4 regions of the Chitinophaga sp. RAB17 genome follow, and region 3 is predicted to be linked to each of the others. Evidence: riboswitches for the same ligand, from Rfam matches in the RefSeq annotation. Region 3 holds a riboswitch; each other region holds the start of a gene.
What was found. Region 3 has a riboswitch for cobalamin ahead of AB4Z08_RS15575 (DUF6580 family putative transport protein). Riboswitches for the same ligand answer to the same signal wherever they lie in the genome.
Positions count from the first base shown of each region.

Region 1: another riboswitch for cobalamin. It lies ahead of metE (5-methyltetrahydropteroyltriglutamate--homocysteine S-methyltransferase); the one in region 3 lies ahead of AB4Z08_RS15575 (DUF6580 family putative transport protein).
Region 2: another riboswitch for cobalamin. It lies ahead of AB4Z08_RS30365 (DUF5074 domain-containing protein); the one in region 3 lies ahead of AB4Z08_RS15575 (DUF6580 family putative transport protein).
Region 4: another riboswitch for cobalamin. It lies ahead of AB4Z08_RS14845 (TonB-dependent receptor); the one in region 3 lies ahead of AB4Z08_RS15575 (DUF6580 family putative transport protein).

Region 1 covers NZ_JBFREI010000003.1:779,376-784,590, forward strand. The annotation lists gene metE (5-methyltetrahydropteroyltriglutamate--homocysteine S-methyltransferase) at 1-1,832, opposite strand, end outside; cobalamin riboswitch at 1,900-2,103, opposite strand; gene AB4Z08_RS14880 (SDR family oxidoreductase) at 2,247-3,119, shown strand; gene AB4Z08_RS14885 (RNA polymerase sigma factor) at 3,349-4,092, shown strand; gene AB4Z08_RS14890 (FecR family protein) at 4,002-5,204, shown strand.
Region 2 covers NZ_JBFREI010000013.1:86,028-91,242, reverse strand. The annotation lists gene AB4Z08_RS30380 (FecR family protein) at 1-393, opposite strand, end outside; gene AB4Z08_RS30375 (RNA polymerase sigma factor) at 509-1,102, opposite strand; gene AB4Z08_RS30370 (hypothetical protein) at 1,491-1,949, opposite strand; gene AB4Z08_RS30365 (DUF5074 domain-containing protein) at 2,097-3,227, opposite strand; cobalamin riboswitch at 3,408-3,617, opposite strand; gene AB4Z08_RS30360 (hypothetical protein) at 3,976-4,260, shown strand; gene AB4Z08_RS30355 (aldehyde dehydrogenase family protein) at 4,370-5,215, opposite strand, start outside.
Region 3 covers NZ_JBFREI010000004.1:43,959-49,173, forward strand. The annotation lists gene AB4Z08_RS15570 (TonB-dependent receptor) at 1-1,934, shown strand, start outside; cobalamin riboswitch at 2,107-2,334, shown strand; gene AB4Z08_RS15575 (DUF6580 family putative transport protein) at 2,530-3,123, shown strand; gene AB4Z08_RS15580 (DUF5074 domain-containing protein) at 3,165-4,505, shown strand; gene AB4Z08_RS15585 (hypothetical protein) at 4,551-5,215, shown strand, end outside.
Region 4 covers NZ_JBFREI010000003.1:769,812-775,026, reverse strand. The annotation lists gene AB4Z08_RS14850 (DUF5074 domain-containing protein) at 1-189, opposite strand, end outside; gene AB4Z08_RS14845 (TonB-dependent receptor) at 201-2,183, opposite strand; cobalamin riboswitch at 2,358-2,565, opposite strand; gene AB4Z08_RS14840 (arabinose isomerase) at 2,620-4,041, opposite strand; gene AB4Z08_RS14835 (glycosyl hydrolase) at 4,055-5,215, opposite strand, start outside.

The DNA.
Region 1 (5,215 bases), on a different contig from region 3:
AGCTTGTCGGTATTGGCTTGTGCAAAGCTGCTCCAGCGTACCGTCATATCTGCAGGACGGCTTACATCACCAAAAATAACCGGTGGTTTTACACAACGGCTGCCATAACTCTGTACCCAGCCATTTTTAGTAAACAGGAATCCATCTAACTGTTCGCCAAAATACTCCACCATGTCGTTGCGCTCAAATTCGCCATGCACGAGTACATCCAGGCCAATTTCTTCCTGCCAGCGGATCACTTCTATAGTTGCCTTTTCTATGGCGGCGTCATATTGTGCTACCGTCAGTTCTCCTTTTTTCAATCTTGCTCTTAACTGCCGGATATCATCTGTTTGTGGGAAGGAGCCAATGGTAGTGGTCGGGAATAATGGCAGGTCAAACTGCTCCTGCTGTATAGCCTGACGAACTGTAAAGGCACTTTTCCTGCTGGCATCACTCAATGTAAATGCAGCGACCCTGTCTTTTACGGCTTTACGGTGAATAAGTCCTGAGGCTGCACGGTTGCGAATTGCGTCCTCATTGGCGGCCAGTAGTGCTGTATTTCCTTTTACAATATCCCGAAGCTCCTTTAATTCCTGCAGCTTCTGTTTGGCAAAGGCCATCCAGTTTTTTATTTCGGGAGATATCGCTGTTTCGTAATCCAGGTCACAGGGAACATGTAAGAGAGAGCAGGAAGGCGCAATGGCGATTCTGTCTTCCCCTAAAACTTTAATAGCCCTATGTATAAATGCTAATGATTTGGTGTAGTCATTCTTCCAGATATTTCTGCCATCTACTACTCCCAGAGAGAGTTGCAATTTGCTGTTGGCGATCTTTGTCTGCAATACATCTTCCAGTTGTGCCGGGCAACGTACCAGGTCCAGGTGCAGTGTCTGCACCGGCAATGCCAGTACTGCCGGCAGGTGCTGGCCATAACATTCAAAATAGGAAGCCAGTACAATATGTAACTGCGGGAAGGCAGCATGTATCTGCGCATATGAATCGCTGAGCACCTGTAATGCTTCCGCAGAAAGATTGAGTGACAGGCAGGGCTCATCCAGTTGTACCACAGTGGCTCCAGCCTTCGTTAACAGGTCAAGCACTTCCAGGTACACCGGCAACAATTTATCTATCAATGATAACCGGTTAAATCCTGCTTCTTTTTCTTTACCCAGTAACAGGAAGGAAACGGGGCCCAGTAATACCGGTTTGGCAGCATAGCCTGCATTCTTCGCTTCCAGGAACTGATCCACCACTTTGCGGGAAAACAGGTGAAAGTCCTGACTGGCGGTAAATTCAGGAACAATATAGTGGTAGTTGGTATCAAACCATTTCGTCATTTCCATGGCGGTGATATCATCTCCATCCCACTGATAACCTCTGGCCATAGCAAACAACAGGTCTGTTTCAGATAACTGTTTTGCGGTGAGGGCCTGGTATCTCGCTGGTATAGCGCCCGTCATCAGCGAGGTATCCAGTACCTGGTCATAATAGGAAAAATCGTTGCAGGGAATCCAGTCGATCCCCGCCTGCTTTTGCAGTTCCCAGTTTTGCAACCGGATACCGGCGGCAACTTCCTGTAGGGCAGAAATAGAAATGCTGCCTGTCCAGTAGCTTTCGCAGGCCTTCTTCAATTCACGCTGGCTACCTATCCTCGGATAGCCTAAGTTGTGGATAATCATTGCTGATTGTTTAAAAGGTGATACATGATGTTCACGCTCTTCTACATACCATAGCAATGCTTTAACAGGAGAAAGTGTAAGAGAGGAGAAGATAGTACGTAATTGTTTCTTACAGGCATGATCCCGGATGCCATACAGCATTGGTTGACGGACCTTTAAAAAAGCGTCCATCTGTCGTACCTGTTCTTAAAAAATTACTACATACCAAAACCTGACCTGCTTCAATCCCCGAAAGCAGTGTCAAAGTGAAATAAAGGCAGGTCTCCTGGCTCGTTTCACTGTTAAACACCTTCCCATTCCTCCAACGGAACAGTGGTATATTGTTTAACAGTTGCAGATAAATTATCTGCGCAAAACTTACAGTTGCGGGACAGCCTGTGATTTACACACAGTTCCCTTTTAATCCCGCTTTTCAGCGGGAACCATTACTTGCTTCGATTGTAATACGTAAAGAACCGGGGGCGAAGATAATAAATCCCGGCAACTATCAAATTTAAGTTCCCGGCCGTTTTACAGCAGGATTTCGTTTTCTTACAATGTGGCGCAGTAGCAAAAAGTGAGTTTTACATCATAAAACGAACAAAAATGAAACAAGCTAACATCCTGATTACAGGCGCCACCGGCAACATTGGTACTACACTGGCCAAACAGTTATCCGCACAAGGTATTCCTTTCCGTGCCATGGTAAGAACTACAGACGATCAGGCCCGCGCACTCCACGCGTTACCGGGAGCAGAAGCCGTGATCGGAGATTTTAATAATCCCGACAGCGTGGCCAGCGCTTTACAGGGAATAGAAAAAGCTTTCCTGCTCACAAACTCTTCTGAGCAAGCCGAAAAGTTACAAAGTGATTTCGTGGATGTTGCACGCCATGCCGGAGTACAACATATTGTAAAACTTTCCCAGTTGCATGCAGCACCACAATCGCCGGTACGTTTTCTCCGGTATCATGCCGCCGTGGAACAAAAGATCCGCGAATCCGGTATAGACTATACTTTCCTGCGACCTAATTTATTTATGCAGGGACTGCTGGGCTTCCGGGATCCCATCATACAGCAGGGCAAGTTTTTCGCCACCGCCGGAGAGGCGCCGATTAGCCTGGTAGACATCCGGGATATTGCCGAAATAGCAGCCACCGCACTCTCTACTCCCGGCCATGCAGGCAAAATATATGATATTACCGGCCCCGAATCCCTCACACACCAGGAATTGGCAACCAAACTGTCTATCGCGCTGGGACGTACTATCACCTACGTGAATGTTTCACCGGATCAGTTACTCCAGGCCTTATTACAGGCAGGATTTCCCCTCTGGCAGGCAGAAGGCCTCATCGAAGATTATGCCCACTATGCCCGCGGAGAAGCAGCCGCCATTTCACCGGCAGTGCAGCAGCTGACAGGTCATGCACCCCGCAATTTTGACCACTTTATACAGGAATATGCAGCACTGTTTGCCTGAGAGCGAATTTTGTCTGGGGCAGGATTATACTGATTATACTGATTTTTACGCTTTTGATTTAGGAAGATTTAAAAAGATTAGGGAAGATATTAGCGAATTTATCCGCTTATATCTTCCCTAATCTTTTAAATCAAAAAGTAAAAGTCAGTATAATCAGTATAATCCTGCCCAAAAAAAACCGCTGCATTTTATCGCTAAATTCTTATTTTAGCCTTAAATAACGAATCCAGTGGGCAATGAAGAAGCTGTTCTGTTGAAGAAACTGCAGCAAGGGGATGCAGAAGCTTACATAACATTATACAACCAATACTACCCCTCACTTTATACCTACATACTCCACTTTATAAATGTTCCGGAATTTGCGGAAGACGCACTACAGGAAGTATTCATAAAGATTTGGGAGATAAGGGAGCGGATCAATCCTGAACTGTCCTTCAGCGGCTACTTATACCGCATTACCCGAAATCATGTATTCAAATCATTAAAGAAAATAACTGCCGACGAAGCACTCCGCCTACAGGTCATGCAGGAATTACAACGGCAAACAGAAGATGCAGATACCAAACTGATATGGAAGGAATACGAGGCATTATTGCACGAAGCAATCCGTCAACTCCCTCCTCAACGGCAAAAAGTGTTCAGGCTATGTCGGGAAGAAAGCAAAAGCTATGAAGAGGTAGCACAGGAATTAGGCATTTCCCGGAATACCGTCAAAGAACATATGGTCCTCGCCATGAAAAGCATCCGGTTTTTCTTTTATACCAATAGTGATGGCCTGCTCCCGGTCTTCTTTTTGTCCAGTCTGATGCTGGATCCCCACCCCGCTGAAAAAATATTTTCACCTCCACCCACCCTACCTGTCGTTTCCGGGATAGTATATACATGTCCACAGAAAGAAACGAAGCTTATTACCAACAATTGCTCCTCCGATGGCAACAACGGATATGTACTCCAACGGAAGCCATTGAGCTGATGGACTATCTGCGGCAGGACACTTCCAACCGCACCCTGTTAAATGAATTACAGACCTCATTCCGGCAGGTAAAGCCCGCAACGGCATTGTCATCTGCCGATCCGGGCGAAAGGGTCAGGAAAGAGCTGTTAAAGCATATACAGGCATCTCCCGTTATTCCTATCCACCAGCCACGAAAAAATATCCGTACATTCAAACTCGCGGCGGCAGCAGCCATCCTGGTTGGTATGGCTATTCCGACAGGGTATCTCTTGCTGCAGCAGTGGCACACACCCCAACCAGCCATCAGTAAGGCGGCACAAACGAAAACTACCGCGGACAGCCACAAAGCAGTACTCACCCTGGCCAATGGAGAAAAAATTGTACTCGACCAGAAAGGCATGCAACAACTGGCACAACAGGGCAGCAGTACCATCCGGACGAAAAACGGACAACTGGTATACGAAAAAACAAACGGCGAAGCCAGCGCCCCACTCTATAATACCCTCACCACCGCTGCCGGCGAAACCTATCCGCTGGTACTCGCCGATGGGAGCAAAATATGGCTTAATGCCTCCTCATCCATCCGTTTCCCGGCAACATTTGCAGGCAACGAGCGCAAAATTGCACTCACCGGAGAAGCCTACTTTGAAATTGCCCATGATGCACATAAACCGTTCCGCATCCAGGTAAAACAAATCACAGTAGATGTATTGGGCACACACTTTAATATCAACTCCTACGCAGACGAAGCCACTATCAACACCACCCTGCTGGAAGGAGCCGTAAAAATAAACAGTGACAAAGGCAGTATGCAACTGGCACCGGGAGAACAGTCGCAGGTAAGTGCCAATGGAACTCTAAAACGCGTGGCCGGCATCAACACAGACGAAATTGTAGCCTGGAAAGAAGGCTACTTCCGGTTCGAAAGCGCAGACCTGACCACCGTATTACGACAATTCTCCCATTGGTACGATCTGGAAATCGTATACGAAGGCAAAGTAAAACCAAGAAAATTCTTTGGTATGATCAGCCGCAGCAGCAGCCTGGTCAACGTATTAAAAATGTTGGATGCAAATAATATTTCATATAGAATAGAAGGAAAGAAACTGATTGTCAGAGGTGATGAATAGTGAACAGCACC
Region 2 (5,215 bases), on a different contig from region 3:
CCCATCCGGCAATTTCACTGTTTGTCTTTCTGAAGTTGTGGCAAATACCTTTTGTTTTACCCGGTGCTGTAACAGCATGTACCCTGCGGCTCCCGCCAGCAGTAGTACCACGGCGGCAGCAGCGATCTTCTGTTTGTAGAGCCTGAAAATACCTTTGAAAGAACTATCCTTTATGCCTATACGTTGATGAATGTTTTTCAGCATTCTGTCGGACAGGCGTTTATCTAATATATGCTTTACCGTTATGATATCAGCTTCAAAATATTCTGCGGCTACCATTTCCAGCTCAGCAAAGTCATTGGCATCGAGGTATTCCATCATCCACTCCTGCTCTGCGGCAGTCCAGTTGTCTTTATTTAACAGTTGTTTGAGATATTCCTTTCTGTTGGGCACTAGCGTGATGGTTTAATCTAAATACGCGCAGTTGATAAAAACGGGTGGGTCCTTTTTGAACTTTTTTTGGAAAATAAAAATATTAATTTAAATATAATATGAAAATGATTGGTGATTATGAATCGTGATAATTTAAGAAGAGCAACAGCAACACAATATACTTGTGATCTCCGTTGCGTTGTATATAGTCATTGAGTTTGATCATCGCGGCTGATAAATGTTCTTTTACAGTATTTCGGGAAATATTCAGTTCGTGTGCCACTTCCTCATAGGTTTTCCCTTCCAGTTTACAGCGGGTAACAATAGTTCTTTTTTTGGGAGATAATTTTGAAATCGCCTGTTCCAGCAAATGATATTGCTCTTCGTCTATGTTCTTACGTTCAATAGCTACCGGATCATCCTCGTCCGACTGGAAGATGTTTTTGTGAAAAGCCTGTTCCCTGAGCTTCTTCCTGACGAAGGATACGCACATATTAAAGCTGATAACAAACAACCATCCACTGACCGATTGATCTGGCTGGATATCCTGTCGTTTTTCCCATAGGCGTGCAAACACGTCCTGCAGGATATCTTCTGTTACCACTTCATCCTTCACAAACTTGAAAATATTCCGGTACACCGCCTCGTGATATTTCCAGTATAAGGTATCAAAGGCGTCTACTTCGTGGTTTTGTAACCGTACTACCAATTCAGCATCTAGTATATTCATATTTCTTCTTTTATATAAATCATATCGTGGAATACAATTTATATGGCTAGAAAAAAGCCAGGTTTCCCAAAGGCAATGGCCATCTATTCTGCTGCATAAATTAGTAACAAATATTATTATTTAATAAATAAATTCGTATTAACTATAATTATTAATTGTTATAAGCATATACAGAAGGATCAGCGTAAGTGGGAAAAGCAGCGTAGCCGCACAATGGCATTTGTATTATTAATTATGTATATGTGTATAAGGCAGAAGAAATAGTATGAATTTATACTTAAGCAGGGAATCCGGTATTGAAAGAGCACAGTTTTTAAGAAGAATAATGACATATATCCATTGATGCCGCATAACAACACCAATGGATATACGCTGAAAATTTCCGCCCTTACCGTTTTAACGGTGTTTCCCTGGCCGCCGCTGTTTTTTCCGCAGCAGGTATCTGCTTCACCACCTCATAACTATCTGCACCATTCAGTCCCGTTCCCCGTGTTATCCGCAGCGTGTACTGTTGTATCGGAGTATTCCGGGCCAGTGTTACCGTCAGATAAACGGTTTGAATGTTGGGCCCCCAGGTGACATAGCAGGTGTTGATGCCATAGCCTTCCAGACCGGTATTAGGTGGTGCAGAAATAATCTGTCCATCTCCGGTGACATTCCAGGCAACATACGTGCTGCCACTAACGGTGGGTACCAGTGAATAAATGCCAACGCTGCCGGGCGTCACAGTAGTGGGTCCTGAAATACTAACGGGTCCTACCTGGGCAACAACTTTGCTACCGCCCAAACATAACAGCAATAGCAGGGCACAAAAAAACGTGGATACCTGAGTGAGTTTAACGCTCATTTTACAATGGTTTAAGAGTGAAATACGTGGAAAAAAAATATCGTATTAAAATAACCAGAAAATCCTGAATATCCTAGTGAAGTATCGGGATAAAAAAATCCCCCGCCTGCCATTGGCAAGCGGGGGATTTCTTTATTTTATAGTTCTTTATTCGTGAAACACTGGCATGGCCGGGAAATACCATCCGTTGTAGGTCAGCGTTTTTTTCAGGGTAGTAGTGGTGGCATCATAAATCAGCACCCGGTTGATACTGCCGGTGAATGATCCATTCAGCGTAGTTACTACTAATTCATTCTTTTCCTTGTTATATGCCGCTCCTGCACCATAGAAATACTGACCCGTTGGCAGGGTGATAAATGGCGTAGTTAATGAAGCAGCGTTGCCAATTACGTAGCGGTATAATTGTGTACCACCAGCAAAACCGTTGTTACGCACAATGAAAATAGCACTGTCCTGTGTAGACGCAGTAATACCTGCATGACGCCATGCTCCCCATGGAGAAGGTACGGTAAACGGCAGTTTGATCGCAGTACGTGCCAGGGTAGACGGAACAATGCGAATCAGTGAATCTGAATTGGTCGCATATACCGCTCCATCTTTACCCGCAGCAAAAGCGAGGTTAGCAGCGCCGAACTTTTTCACTACTGCATAAGTGCTGCTATTCAGTGCTACGATACCATCTGTTTGAGATAATACAAAAACATAACTGCCAATTTTAAGCATGTCGCCGGTATAACCAGCAACCCCGCTGATTTTAGTGCCTACCACCAGAGATGGCAGTGTAATAGGATATACACCATCGCTGGCGCTCAACAGTCCGTGCGTGGCATCAACACCCAGGAAGGCATGCCCATCGTTGCCCGGTAAGGTAGTAATACGGCCGGTTTCCACCATGCTGCCACCATCTGTTACCACCAGCGGTCCACCAGCTTTCACTACGATGTACAGCTTATTGTTGAAGAAAGTCGCAAACTGCAATGTGTTGGATGACCCGCCTAATGCACCGGTTGGGTTTTCCAGGTGATACACGTCCTGCACCAAACTGTCACCACTATACGAATAGAAGTGCAGATCGCCGGTGCCATGACCGAACCATCCTTCATTGGCAATAAAGAAACCATCTGCATATTTACCGGTAATCAATGATGTTGTAACGCCGGTTTTGTTATTGGCGTCCAACTTTTGTAACTGTGATGACTGCAGTGCATCTTCTTTTTTACAGGAAGCCACCAACAAGGCAAAAGCCAGAAACAAGGAGGATAATAACTGTTTTTTCATATAATAGATATTTGGATTGATGACATACCTTTCCCTGTCCGGATACCGTATCCGGAAAAAAACAAAACTCAAAAGCCGGTGATATCACACCTGCATAATGCGCCCAGGGGTAAATAATATTTACACAATAGAATATATGCCGTTAGGCTTACATTCCTGGCCTTTCACCCGAAAGCGCTGAATGATTGATAACATCTGGCAGGTCTTCTGGCTCTCCTGCTTTTCCGGGAACCTTCCCATCTGCGGACATACAGACAGTGGTATGGAGTATCCGGAAAATCAATTCATTCAAAAATGAATGCAGGATCACAGCTACGGGGATAGCTCCGGTATTGCACCGGATTCCCTTTTAATCCGCCCGCAGGCGGAACCAATTGTGGATGCAAACGTACGTGAAGTATTAGTAAAATCCAAAATGAAAGAATGGCGCAATGCGCAGCATCACCATCGAAAAATATCAACGCATCTTTTCCAGTGTTGTCGCCGACAACATTTTATTAACCTTTTAAACACTACTTTCACAATAGTTCCAACTTAATTCCTTTATACATTGAGAACGTTTTTAAAAGTATTGTTTTGTATACTTAATCCCATGTGCGCTTTTACACAAATTACCCGTTCCGATGCCTGCATGAGGTTAGTTCCAGCGGAAAAATTTACCAGGGCAGATCTTATAAGCGCCGCTGGAAGGCAGTTACCAGACTCTTTATATGATGGTAGCAAGTTAGATAGTATAAGATGGGCACTGATGAAGGACAAGAGGAAGGCGTTTTATGACCTGGCACCTGATAATTTAAGCGCTATGCCGAATCCTGGCAGCTTTATGCAGAGCAATTATTTTCCGAAAGCATCGTACAATGGCAGACAGTATCCTCTCATCCTGATACCAGATCAGTTGATGCGGCCATCCCGCTGGGGAGGGACCGTGTACTACGGCTTATCATTCCCGGATAATACGTGGTATTTTAAATACCCGGTGAATTATTACCCGGATCGTAAGTCCGCGTATTCCCGGGCCTTATTACAAGAGTAATCTCAATTTTTTCTGCCGCCCGCAATTACCTTTTCAGCTGTTGACAGCCGGATTCGATACCTCCGACAAACATGCACTGGATGGTTGTTATGTGGTGGTGAAAAAATGATCAGCCCTTCATTTGCCACGATTTTGTTTTTGTAAAAGCCCGTAGGCCCTGATGTGATAGGGTAGCGCCGATACCGGAATGCTTTCTGCCGGCCCAGGGTAATCCTGCTGTAACCCTGTCGCAACAGTTCCAGTAGCCGGTGCCACTGTTTACCTGTGAGAGAATGGTTTCGGCTCTCTCCTGGCTGCTGGAATATACGGAAGCGGTGAGTCCGTAGTCGGTATCATTCATGAATTGTATGGCTTCTTTGTCGGTCTTTACTTTCATAATACCGATGATGGGGCCAAAGCTTTCTTCCTGCATCACCTTCATCTTGTTGTTGACATCTACGATAATGGTGGGTTCAAAGAAATTTCCATCATGCACAATACGTTTGCCACCGAGCAATACCGTCGCGCCGTTTGCTTTGGCATCTTTCACCTGTTCTTCCAGTACTTCCAGTTGTTCATACCTTGTTAAGGCACCGAAGTATACGCCTTCGTCTGTAGGTAACCCCAGCTTCCAGGAGCGTACTGCTTTTACAAAGGCTGCTACATATTCATCGTATACATTTTCGTGTACGTATATACGTTCTACTGCACAACAGCTTTGTCCGTTGTTATAAAAGGCGCCATCGGCGGTGGCTTCAGCTACCGCGGCAATGTCGGTGATGTCGTCTGCTACGTAGAGCGGATCTTTGCCGCCCAGTTCCAGCTGACAAGGCACCATTTTCTTCGCTACTTTTTCATAGATGTATTTGCCGGTTTTATAGGAGCCAGTAAAAAAGAAGCCGTCAAATCTTAAACCCAACAGATGTTCTCCTGCATACTTGCCACCGATACCTACTTTAAATGCATTTTCCTCCAC
Region 3 (5,215 bases):
GCACACCGGGAACGACCATCTTCTTTGGCACCGACAGGGAAGCTGCTGTTTTTAACCTGCGACAAAAGACCTTTGAGTTTACAGATAATGTAACTGTTAGAATGGGTAAACATACACTCACGGCTGGTACGCATAACGAGTTTTATAATATCGGGTATGGATTTGTGAACAGCTGGAATGGCAGGGTAACCTATCAAAGTATTGAAGACTTCCTGTCCAACAACCCACAAAGAGTGCAGGGGAATTTTAACTACTTCAACAACAACCGTGACTACCTGTACAACCATCCACCGGCCAGTTTTAAAGTTAATTTCCTCAGTGCCTATGTGCAGGATGAAATCAGGGTTTCACCGCGATTTAAAGTGATGCCGGGTGTTAGAATAGATTGGGCAAATATTCCGGGCAAAGCACCACTGAGTAACCGCACCAAAGAGGCTTTTCGTGATCCTTATTTCGGAACCACCTATACATATACGCCCATGAGTGACATCAATCAAAAATATTTGTCACAACCGCAGATATCACCACGCATTGGTTTCAGGGCCGACCTGAATGAAAATCGCACGCTGATACTGAGGGGTGGGGTAGGTGTTTTCACGGGCCGTATTCCTTTGGCATGGCTGGGATACGCCTATTATAACACCGGTAATTCTTTTGGTTCCATCGATCTGCGAACAAATGGTGTTCCGCCTAATCCTTTCCAACCGGGCACCGATCCTTTACTGCGGCCGGAAAGCAGTCCATATGATGGTATTGCCGCCTTTGCTCATCAGCAGGGCCGGGTAGTGAATGATCCCAATGCCGGACAAACACAGATCGATGTAATAGACAACAATTTTGTGATGCCTGCTGTAATGAGAAGCAGCCTTGCAGTGGACTATACCGATCAGCATGGATTCAATTATTCGCTGGAGGGCATCTATACCAAAACGATCAAAGATGTAAGATTTATACAAATCAATCTGAAAGATAATCCTTCCTACTACGCATACGACACTGCACAACATTTGAGAAAGCAGCCGATATATGCAGGCAGCGTTGACCCGCGGTTGGCAAACGGATACCTGCTTACCAATACTGACAAAGGTTTCAGATACAGTCTTACGGCTAAAGTAAGCCGTAGGTTTACTAGTGGCTTTCATTTCACCGCTGCTTATACCTATGGGAAATCGAAAGATATCTCCAACGGTATCCGGAATTCTATGGAATCGAACTGGCAGTTAAACCAGGCGCTGAATCCCAATGATCCTGCGTTGTCTTTATCCAATTTTGATATCAGGCATCGGATTATTGCTATGACGGGATACGACCGTCGTTGGTCCGATAGGTGGCGCAGTGTGATTTCGATTTTCTTTTCGGCGCAATCAGGTAGTCCGTTTACCTATGGATTCGTTAACTATACGCCGCAAAATACGCCGCAGCAGATCGCGTTGGCATATATACCGGCAAAAGGTGAAACAATCAATTTTTTTGCTACGCAATATGCGGCAGACGGAAATACGATTATCAGTACTGCACAGGAGCAGGCAGCTGCTTTCGATCATTTCATAGACAACAACAAATATCTAAGTTCACGCAGAGGCGATTTTACAGAACGTAATACCGGAAGAACTCCCTGGAATGTAAATGCCGATCTGCACCTTTCGCAGGAACTTACACTCTTTAAAGAGAAACCATTGAAAGACCGCCATACTATTATGTTTTCTGTAGACATCATGAACTTCACCAATCTGCTCAACAAGGAATGGGGGTGGAGCTATTTTTCGCCGAACACCTATAACTCAACTGCCAGTATCGGCCTGCAGCCGTATATTCCTGCACGTAGTTCGCAGGGGTATCCGCTTTACCAGTTCAGGGATCCGGGTATGCCTTACTCCATCGATCCGCTGGCCTCGCGCTGGCAAATGCAGTTGGGGCTGCGATATAGTTTATAGGGATCAGGTGAGAATTACAAATTAGGAATTACGAATTACGATTGGGTGAGTAGATAGTAAACGCGAAGATCAACGTCGCTTATATCTACTCACCCAATCGTAATTCGTAATTCCTAATTCGTAATTCTCAATTCCTGTTGTCACAACATTTGGAGAAACCATCTGCTTTCATTAATTTGCGGCTGCAACTGGTTATTCTAGCACGTATGCAAGAATATTAAAAGGGAATCCGGTGTAAAACCGGAGCTATCCCCGTAGCTGTAAATCCTGCTGCCTGTGTGCCCACAGGTATCGTTTTTTCGGAGTTAATTCCTCCTTGCCACTGTTCCGCTTATCCGGAACGGGAAGGCGACCGAAAAAGCAGGAAAGCCAGAAGACCTGCCTTTTGCAACTATATATCATGTTTTCGGGTGAAGAACATGGATGTATTTTCCCGGTGTTCCGGTTTTTATTTTGGTAAAAAAGAATTTTTGTATCTGATTGACTGTGCCTGATAGCGCATGTCATTCATCTATAGTATGTATGTTTTTTTTCGTGAGAGATCATTTGATTTCTTCATGCAGAATCCCTATTCCCTTTAAAATAACTATTAACAATGTCTGATAAAAAAATTGACCCACGTTTTCTTGTTTTACTCCTTTTTATTTTAGGCGCTGGCCTCATACGTGTATTAGGTGCGGGTAATCTGATGCCTTATCCAAACTTTACGCCGATTGGCGCTATGGCCCTTTTTGCAGGCGCTTATTTCAGTAATCTTTTCAAGTCGTATGCCTTTCCTGTTCTGACATTATTCATCAGCGATATTATCATATCTCATGTGATATATCCGGAATACGCTACGGGATTGCTTTATAGTGGCTGGGCATGGAACTATGCAGCCTTTGCTCTCATGGTAACAGCAGGCAGAGTGATCATCAAAAAAGTAACGCCTCTCCGCATACTTCTTTCCGCCCTGTCTGCCGGATTGATACATTGGATCGTTGCTGATTTCGGCGTGTGGATCAATCATGGTATTAATATTACTACCGGTAAACCCTATATGTACAACCTTGCAGGTTTGTTGCAATGTTACTATCTCGCTTTACCATTTTTAAAGAATATGCTCGTAGCAAATCTTTTTTATTCAACTGTATTCTTTGGTTCTTTTGAAATGCTGAAATACCGGTACCCCAAAGCATTACATGCATAATTGAAACAACTGTAGCTTAATCATCAATCAAATATATAAACATGCGATTTTCGGGAAGTACTTTCTTTGTAGTTTCTATTTTAGCACTGGCGATGTCATGTAAAAAAAATGACGACGCCATTCCCGGTCCCGGTGTGGACAAAACCGGAGGTGCAGATTCTATACATATTGGCGCTACGCTTTCTTATCATCCCAGGATAAACAATCCCGTTGGTGCTACGTTCAGCTGGAAAATAAATGGAAATGCAGTCGGAAATGATTCTGTGTATACGTTCACGGCAAGTGCCCGGGGGGATTACCATATCGTATTTACAGCCAGCAATGCCGGCGCTTCAGACTCAGTGATCTACCAGGTAAAGGTGTGGGGTAAATATGAAAACGGATTTTTGGTAGTACAGGAAGGACAGTATGGAACTACCTCCGGCGACTTATTCTATTATAGTTATGATAGTAATAAGATTGTTAAAGATGTATTTAAAACAGAAAATCCCGGCAAAGATTTTGGACCGACCAGTGCAACACTGCAGTTCGCCACCATCCATAAAGGCAAGGTGTATATGTCTGTAAAAGTAGGTGGGCCTTTGGTGGTAGCCGATGCATATACCATGAAAGAAACAGGGAGGGTAGATCATCTTCCGCAGGAGGAAGGTCATGCCTTTACAGGAATAGATGATGCAAGAGGTTTGTTAAGCGCAGTGGATGGTGTATACCGTGTAAACCTCGCTGGTCCGACTATAGGGACTAAGATAGATGGAATTAATTCATCTGCCGGTGATATGCTGGTAGCCGGAGACTATGTATTTGTACTTACACAAAATGATGGTATCGTTATATTGAAAACCTCAGACTACAGTATCGTTAAGAAATATCCCAAAGGTACTATAGGCTTTGCCCGTACGAAAGACGGCGCGGTGTGGGCGGCAGGAGACTCCGCACTGTTACGCATTGACCCGGTTAGTCTTGCTGTAACTGAAACCCCCGTACCATTTAAAGTAACCAATCCATGGGCATTGTGGTCATGGCATTCAGGTGGTATCACTACCAGCAGATCCGGTAACGAGGTATTCATTGCGGAACGTAAAGATGGACCTGGCATTGGTGGTACGCTGGAATATAGTGGAACCAAAATATATAAATACACAGCTGGCAACGAGGCTTCTTTTGCAGCGCCATTCATCACGATTCCTAATGGCCAATATTTTTATGGCTCGGCTGTGAGATTCAATGAAAGAACAAAAGAACTCGTGGTGCTGACCCTGACGGATGAGTGGGGCAGCAGTAATGACAACAGATGGTTATTCTATGACGCTACTACCGGTTCTTTAAAGCAAACAGTACGCTATGCCGGATATTATTTCCCTACACTTCCCGTATTTTATTAAGATGGGAACTATTTAACTGTTTTTTAAACCTCAACAATAATTAGTATGCGAAAATCCTATTTGACATCTTTAGGCATTGGTAGTCTTTTAATGTTGGCTGCCTGTCAGAAAGAAAACCTTTCTGCCGGCCTGGAACCTATGAAGAAGTCTTCCGCTTCGCTTGTCAGCAACGTAACAGTAAGACCAGCTTTACTGACCAGCAGTCCCCTTATCAGCCATGTATATACGTACATGCCTGCCGCAGGACAATTTATCAATGATGCGTCGTATGGCACTACCACAGTAGCGCAAAGCCTGGTGGGCAGTACCAGCAACCTGGTATCACTTGGTGGCTTTGGCGGCTACATAGTATTTGGATTTGATCACTCTGTAGTGAACAGTGCCGGCAATGATTTGGGTATTTATGGTAATCCCTTGGGTCCCACCTATCAGTGGTCAGAGCCGGGAGTGGTGATGGTTAGCCAGGATACCAACGGTAATGGCATTCCTGATGATACCTGGTATGAGTTGGCTGGTAGCCAGTATACCGCAACAGGTACTATCAAAAATTACCGTATCACGTATTATAATCCTCATGCTGTGGGTACCAGTGTGTTGTGGAAAGATAACCAGGGAGCTACCGGTTATGTGCAGGCTAACGCTTACCACACTACGAACAACTATTATCCCGCAATGGCGCCTAACCAGGACTCAATCGCCTTTACAGGCAC
Region 4 (5,215 bases), on a different contig from region 3:
AAGGCTGGCTTTATTGCTGCCCATGTTTCCTTCATTCAGCATATACATGCCTGCATATGGTGCATCCGGCTCCGGAGTTGTTACGGGGACGAGTTCCGAAGGCACAATGGTCGAATCTTTTCTGCAGCTGCTGATAACCAAACCAATGGCTGCCAGCAATAAGTACGTATTTTTTACTTGTTTCGTCATAACATTTCTGATTAAATATTAACCGCTACAATGAAGCGGCAGTTTCTGCCCGGCATGGGGTAGCTTTGTATCACTTCGTAAAACTGATTGGCCAGGTTGTTCACCTGTGCTGTAACGTGAACGCGGGTACGTTTATAGTTAAATTGTTTGCCAAAGGAAATATCGCTGGTATACCATGCAGGTACATAGTTGGCTGGTATATTGTTCTTGGCGTTATATCTTTCTCCTGTATAAATGAAACTGTAATTCGCTTCCCAGCCTTTATAATCGGCGCTCACTATGAGTGTGCCGCTGTGGCGGGGGATGTAGGCAATCTGATCGCCATAGAACCCTTCGGTGGGGTCGGTGAAATCCCGTGCCTCCTGGAAAGTATAGGTCGCTTTTAACAGGATATCCACCTGCTTTTTGATTTGCCAGCCGGCATTTGCTTTTACGTCTACGCCCTTAATTTTTACTTTGCCGAGGTTCATCATGGTCCATATAAACTGATTTTGCCCAGGTACCGCTACAATCTTATCTGTAACTTCATTATAGTATGCATCTATTTCCAGACCAGCTATACTGAGCAGTTTATCTGTGAATGTTTTATTCCAGGTAATGCCTGCATCATATTGTGTGGCGAATTCTGGTTTCAGAAAGCGGTTACCGATTTCTGTATAATAAAGATCGTTGAACGTAGGCATGCGGAAGATGCGTTTATAAAAGGTCCGCAGGTGCCAATCAGGTGTTGGGAAAGGTTGCCAGGATGCAAAAACTGCAGGAGTAAATTTTTGCTGATATGGGGCAGCAGCATTTTGTTTTACGGTTTCATTCACAAAAGTACCGAGTATGCTGGCCTGTGCGCTGAATCGTTTAAAGTTCACGGCGGAAGCTCCTGCGACCAACGTGGTATACCTGGTAGGATAACTAAATTCCTGCAGGTTGGCATCCAGCTTATTCCATTGCAAATCGCCGGAAAGGGAGATGGTCCACCAGGTAGTAAGCGCATATTGATTTGCCATAGAAAAATACATTTCGTACTGGCGATAGTAATTGTCTACCGGAAACTGTGCCGTGTCGCTGGTTTTATAATGGGTATAATCATATGCATACTTGCCATTGAGGAGGATGCTGTACCGTTTGGTAATTTCTTTACGGAAAGAGGACTGGATAAACAGGCTGCGATCCCAGAGGCGGTCGACATGCCCGTATACATTGTTGACAATAAAACCCGGTAGGCCTCTTTCGGAATTATAATAATATATTTTAGTGTTCCATTCGCCTCCTTTCATAACGCCATTGAGTCCGCCCTCCAGCCGTACCGCATTTACATCGCTGTTTCTACGGTAGTCGCTTGTGTCGTATAGCTTGGTGCCTCCTTGTTTATCGTATTTAGCATAGGTGTATTTATACCGTCCGGTAGCGCTGGTCCACTCGCTGCTGAAGGAGGCAGATATTTTATCACTGATTTTTTGTTGCCAGAGCAGGGAAGGATTGAACAAGCCAAAGGAGCCTGTTTTAACAGTCGCTCTCACATGTGTTTTTTCACCCGGAGCGAATTTAGGTTTGAGAGAAGTAAGATAGATAGAGCCGGCAGATCCGAAGTCTTTGGCCGGTTGAAAGATGTTGCTTTTTTGTCCGTTATACAGGGCGATTTCTTCCATGTTGTCCAGGGAAAATTTCCCCAGATCTACCTGTCCGTTTTGGGCGTTGCCGAGTTCAATGCCATCATAGAATACACCGGTATGGTTGGAGCCCATACTGCGGATATCCACTGTTTTCAGGCCTCCTATGCCACCATAATCTTTGATCTGCACTCCGGAGAAGAAGCGGATAGCATCCCCCACAGAATGGCTGCCCAGTCTGCTGAGTTGTTTTTCGTCCATTTTCTGCCCCGGGCTTACTTCGCTGCCGGTTCGCTGCGCGGTAACGGACACCTCCCGGAGATCTTTGGTGGTAATCGTATCTGCCTGCTGTGCTTTAATGGTTGTTGCCGGCCAGATGATGAAGACCATAACATACAAGCATACCTTAGTCAGTGAACAGGCTTGTTCAGTGAAACGCATAATTTTAAACCTGTTAATATTCCATCAACAGCCTTCGACAGGAGAAAAAATAATTAGGAAAGCGCACGGGTACAGGAACATCCTGTAGCTTGCATTTATCCCTAAGCTTCATTCCACGAAAGCTCAAAAATCAGTTGTATGGCAGGTATTCTGACTTATCTCTGCTTTCGGCGACCTTCCCATTGAATGATCAACAGTGGCCTTGAGTGGTGTTGCCTTAGCATTGTATGAGACTTACAGCAGCGGGACTGTCCGGGATTTTCACCCATGTTCCCTTTTAATTATTCATGCCCGGAGTGGACATGGATAAACCATAACGGAGCAAAAGTAGGCTATTATTCTGTTGATTCAAAACGAAAGGGGGCGAGGGGTTGTATATGCTTCGTTAGCATACTTTTACGGTAGCAATGTCCAGTATATTTCCCAGCTTTTCAATTTTCGCGGCTATATGCCCGATGCCAATGGCGCAGTGATGCGCAGGGCCTTCTTTACTCCAGTTGTTGACAAACGTTTTTACATCCAGTGAAAACCGGTACCGGCTATTGGTATTACCGATCTTCAAAATAGGGCCCGGCACCGAATCGCCTTCTGCCACCAGCAATTTTAATTTGCCGTTGTGGGTTTCTACTACAGATAGTAAAGTGACCGGGCCATGTTTTACTTTCATTTCAATAGACAAGCCCTTACCGGGTTTGCCGTGGTATACACCTAATGGTTTCAGCAGGGGCCGGCCTTCGGCAATTGCCAGGTGACCGGGACCATCATGTCCCATGAGAATAATGCCAGCGTTAAAATCCAGGCCATAGAATTCTGTGAAGGAGCCACCTGCCTGGAAAAGGTCGAGGATCTTCATGGCCTGTGCGTTCTTTACTTCATATTCACCCGCTACGGGTACCTGGTGAGCGGTGAGTAAGGAGTTGCCGGTGATAACGGAAGCAATCAGATCTTCATATTCGCCATCGGGAGTGCCTTCGTAATAATAACAGAGGGAGCCCAGCTGATGGTGCGCCACCATTTTATCCAGTGCCACCGCAGTATGGGCGGCGCGTACAATCTCCTGTGGCGGGCATTCCTCCAGTACTTCCATTTCCTGGTGGATCTGTTGTATTTTATGTTCTATTTCGGCGGGTGTTACCTGTTGGTGAAAGGCGGCGAGGTCGCACATTTCAAGATGTTGGATATGTCCGCCAAAGGTAGTTGCCTGCAGGGTAAGGTCAGAATAGATGTCCAGCATACCGTTATAGTAATGGCCTAATACACCGAGACGGTTGTTCCGCATGCCGGCGGCTACTGCGGCAGCTTCTTTCCAGTCGGCTATTTCCTGCCATGCTTCCACATCGTTCAGCGTGCCGGTTACCTGGTAAAAAGGAATGCCGGCACGGTTAAATACGTTGGCGATTTCCGGAACGGCGCATGCCTGGCAGTTGGCGAGCCATTCCCCGGTCATGAGGCCCCTGTCGCCCAATCCGTTGAACCACTCGTAATCGATGGCCGCCACTGGCTGCAGGTTGAGGATCACTACCGGTACTTTGGCTTTTTGCACTACCGGCAATACGGTGGCCGATAGTGCATAAGTAGATACATACAAAAAGATGATGCTGACATCGTTGGTTTTAAAAAGGGTAGCTGCTGCTCTGGCACTTTCTACCGAATCTACCAGGCCCGCATCCAGTACTACAACGGCATCACTCTCCAGTTGCCTCGCTATTTGGAGCTGATAGGATTCCAGTCTTTCCTTTAATCCTTCAAACTGCGACCAATAGGTGGCCAGTCCAATTCCAAATAGTCCCACTTTAATAGCTGTCATATCCTTCCTTTATTTAGTGCCGGGCACGTTGTTCAATGTCAAAATCAGTCATCATACCGTAGTCATAGGTGTCATAGGCATTTCCGCGGGGATGCTGTTTTACGTTTCCGAAATGCCAGGGCGACACTATTCCTGGTTGAGGTTTATTGTGATGGGGTCCGAGCGTGTTTTTTAAACTACCGGTGATGATCACTTCCACGGTATTGTCACCCTCCCGCATATACGAAGAGATGTCGGCGGTATAAGGAGGAATATCTATAACCCCTGCGGCTTTACCATTTACTTTTATAGCAGCGGCAGTACCTTTCCATTCTTTTAGTCTTACCTGGTAGTTGGTGCCGGCTGAGCTGTGGAAATGTTTCGTATAGGCTACACTGTGACCATACAAAGGCATGCCCATGTTCCGCCAGCTGCCCGGTGAAAGCGGGGCAGCTTTGGCAATTTCCCAGCCTTTAGCCACGGGTGTGAGGTTGAAATTTCCGATGATATATACTGGTTCTATCTCTGCAAAAACACGCATGGGAGCAGCGATTATTTCCAGTTGGTTTTCTCCGGCTTTACTATTGCTGATGTCGTACACGGCAAAGTCTTTATCCAGCCACCAGCCGCCTTTTACAGGTGTCAGCAGTTTCCCGTTTAATTTTACTTTCCATATATCCGGTCTTTCTACTACTGCCTGCATGTGACTCCTGTCTGCGCCATTGATGGTGAAATGATATACGGCGTTCACCTTGCTACCGGGAGGGAAAGTATCCCGCTGTATAATGTTTCGTTTGTATTGTACGGAGGTATTCCAGGGATTGCCGTTACGGAATCCGTAATGTTTGAACGCAAGGTCTGCTGCTTTCAGCACATGTATATCATTGTAGGTGCTGTCGCCGATGTGGAGGTCGCAGAAATCGATGTTGAGTACATTGGGCGAAAGGCGCTGAATACTCAGAGGGGTGGCTTTTACAGGCGTGCCGGACCAGGGCGCCGTGTAGGCGGTGCCGTTATGCATGGGTTGATCACCTGCAAATAACAGTATACTGCCGGCTGGTGGCAGGTCATAGTGAATAGTAAGATAGCCGTTATCTGCGGTAGCCGGATAATCCAGGATGCGGCCGGTGTGCAGGTCCATCAGTACAACATCTTTGCCTTTTATCCGTACCTGTCCGGTGGCATTTTCATGTAC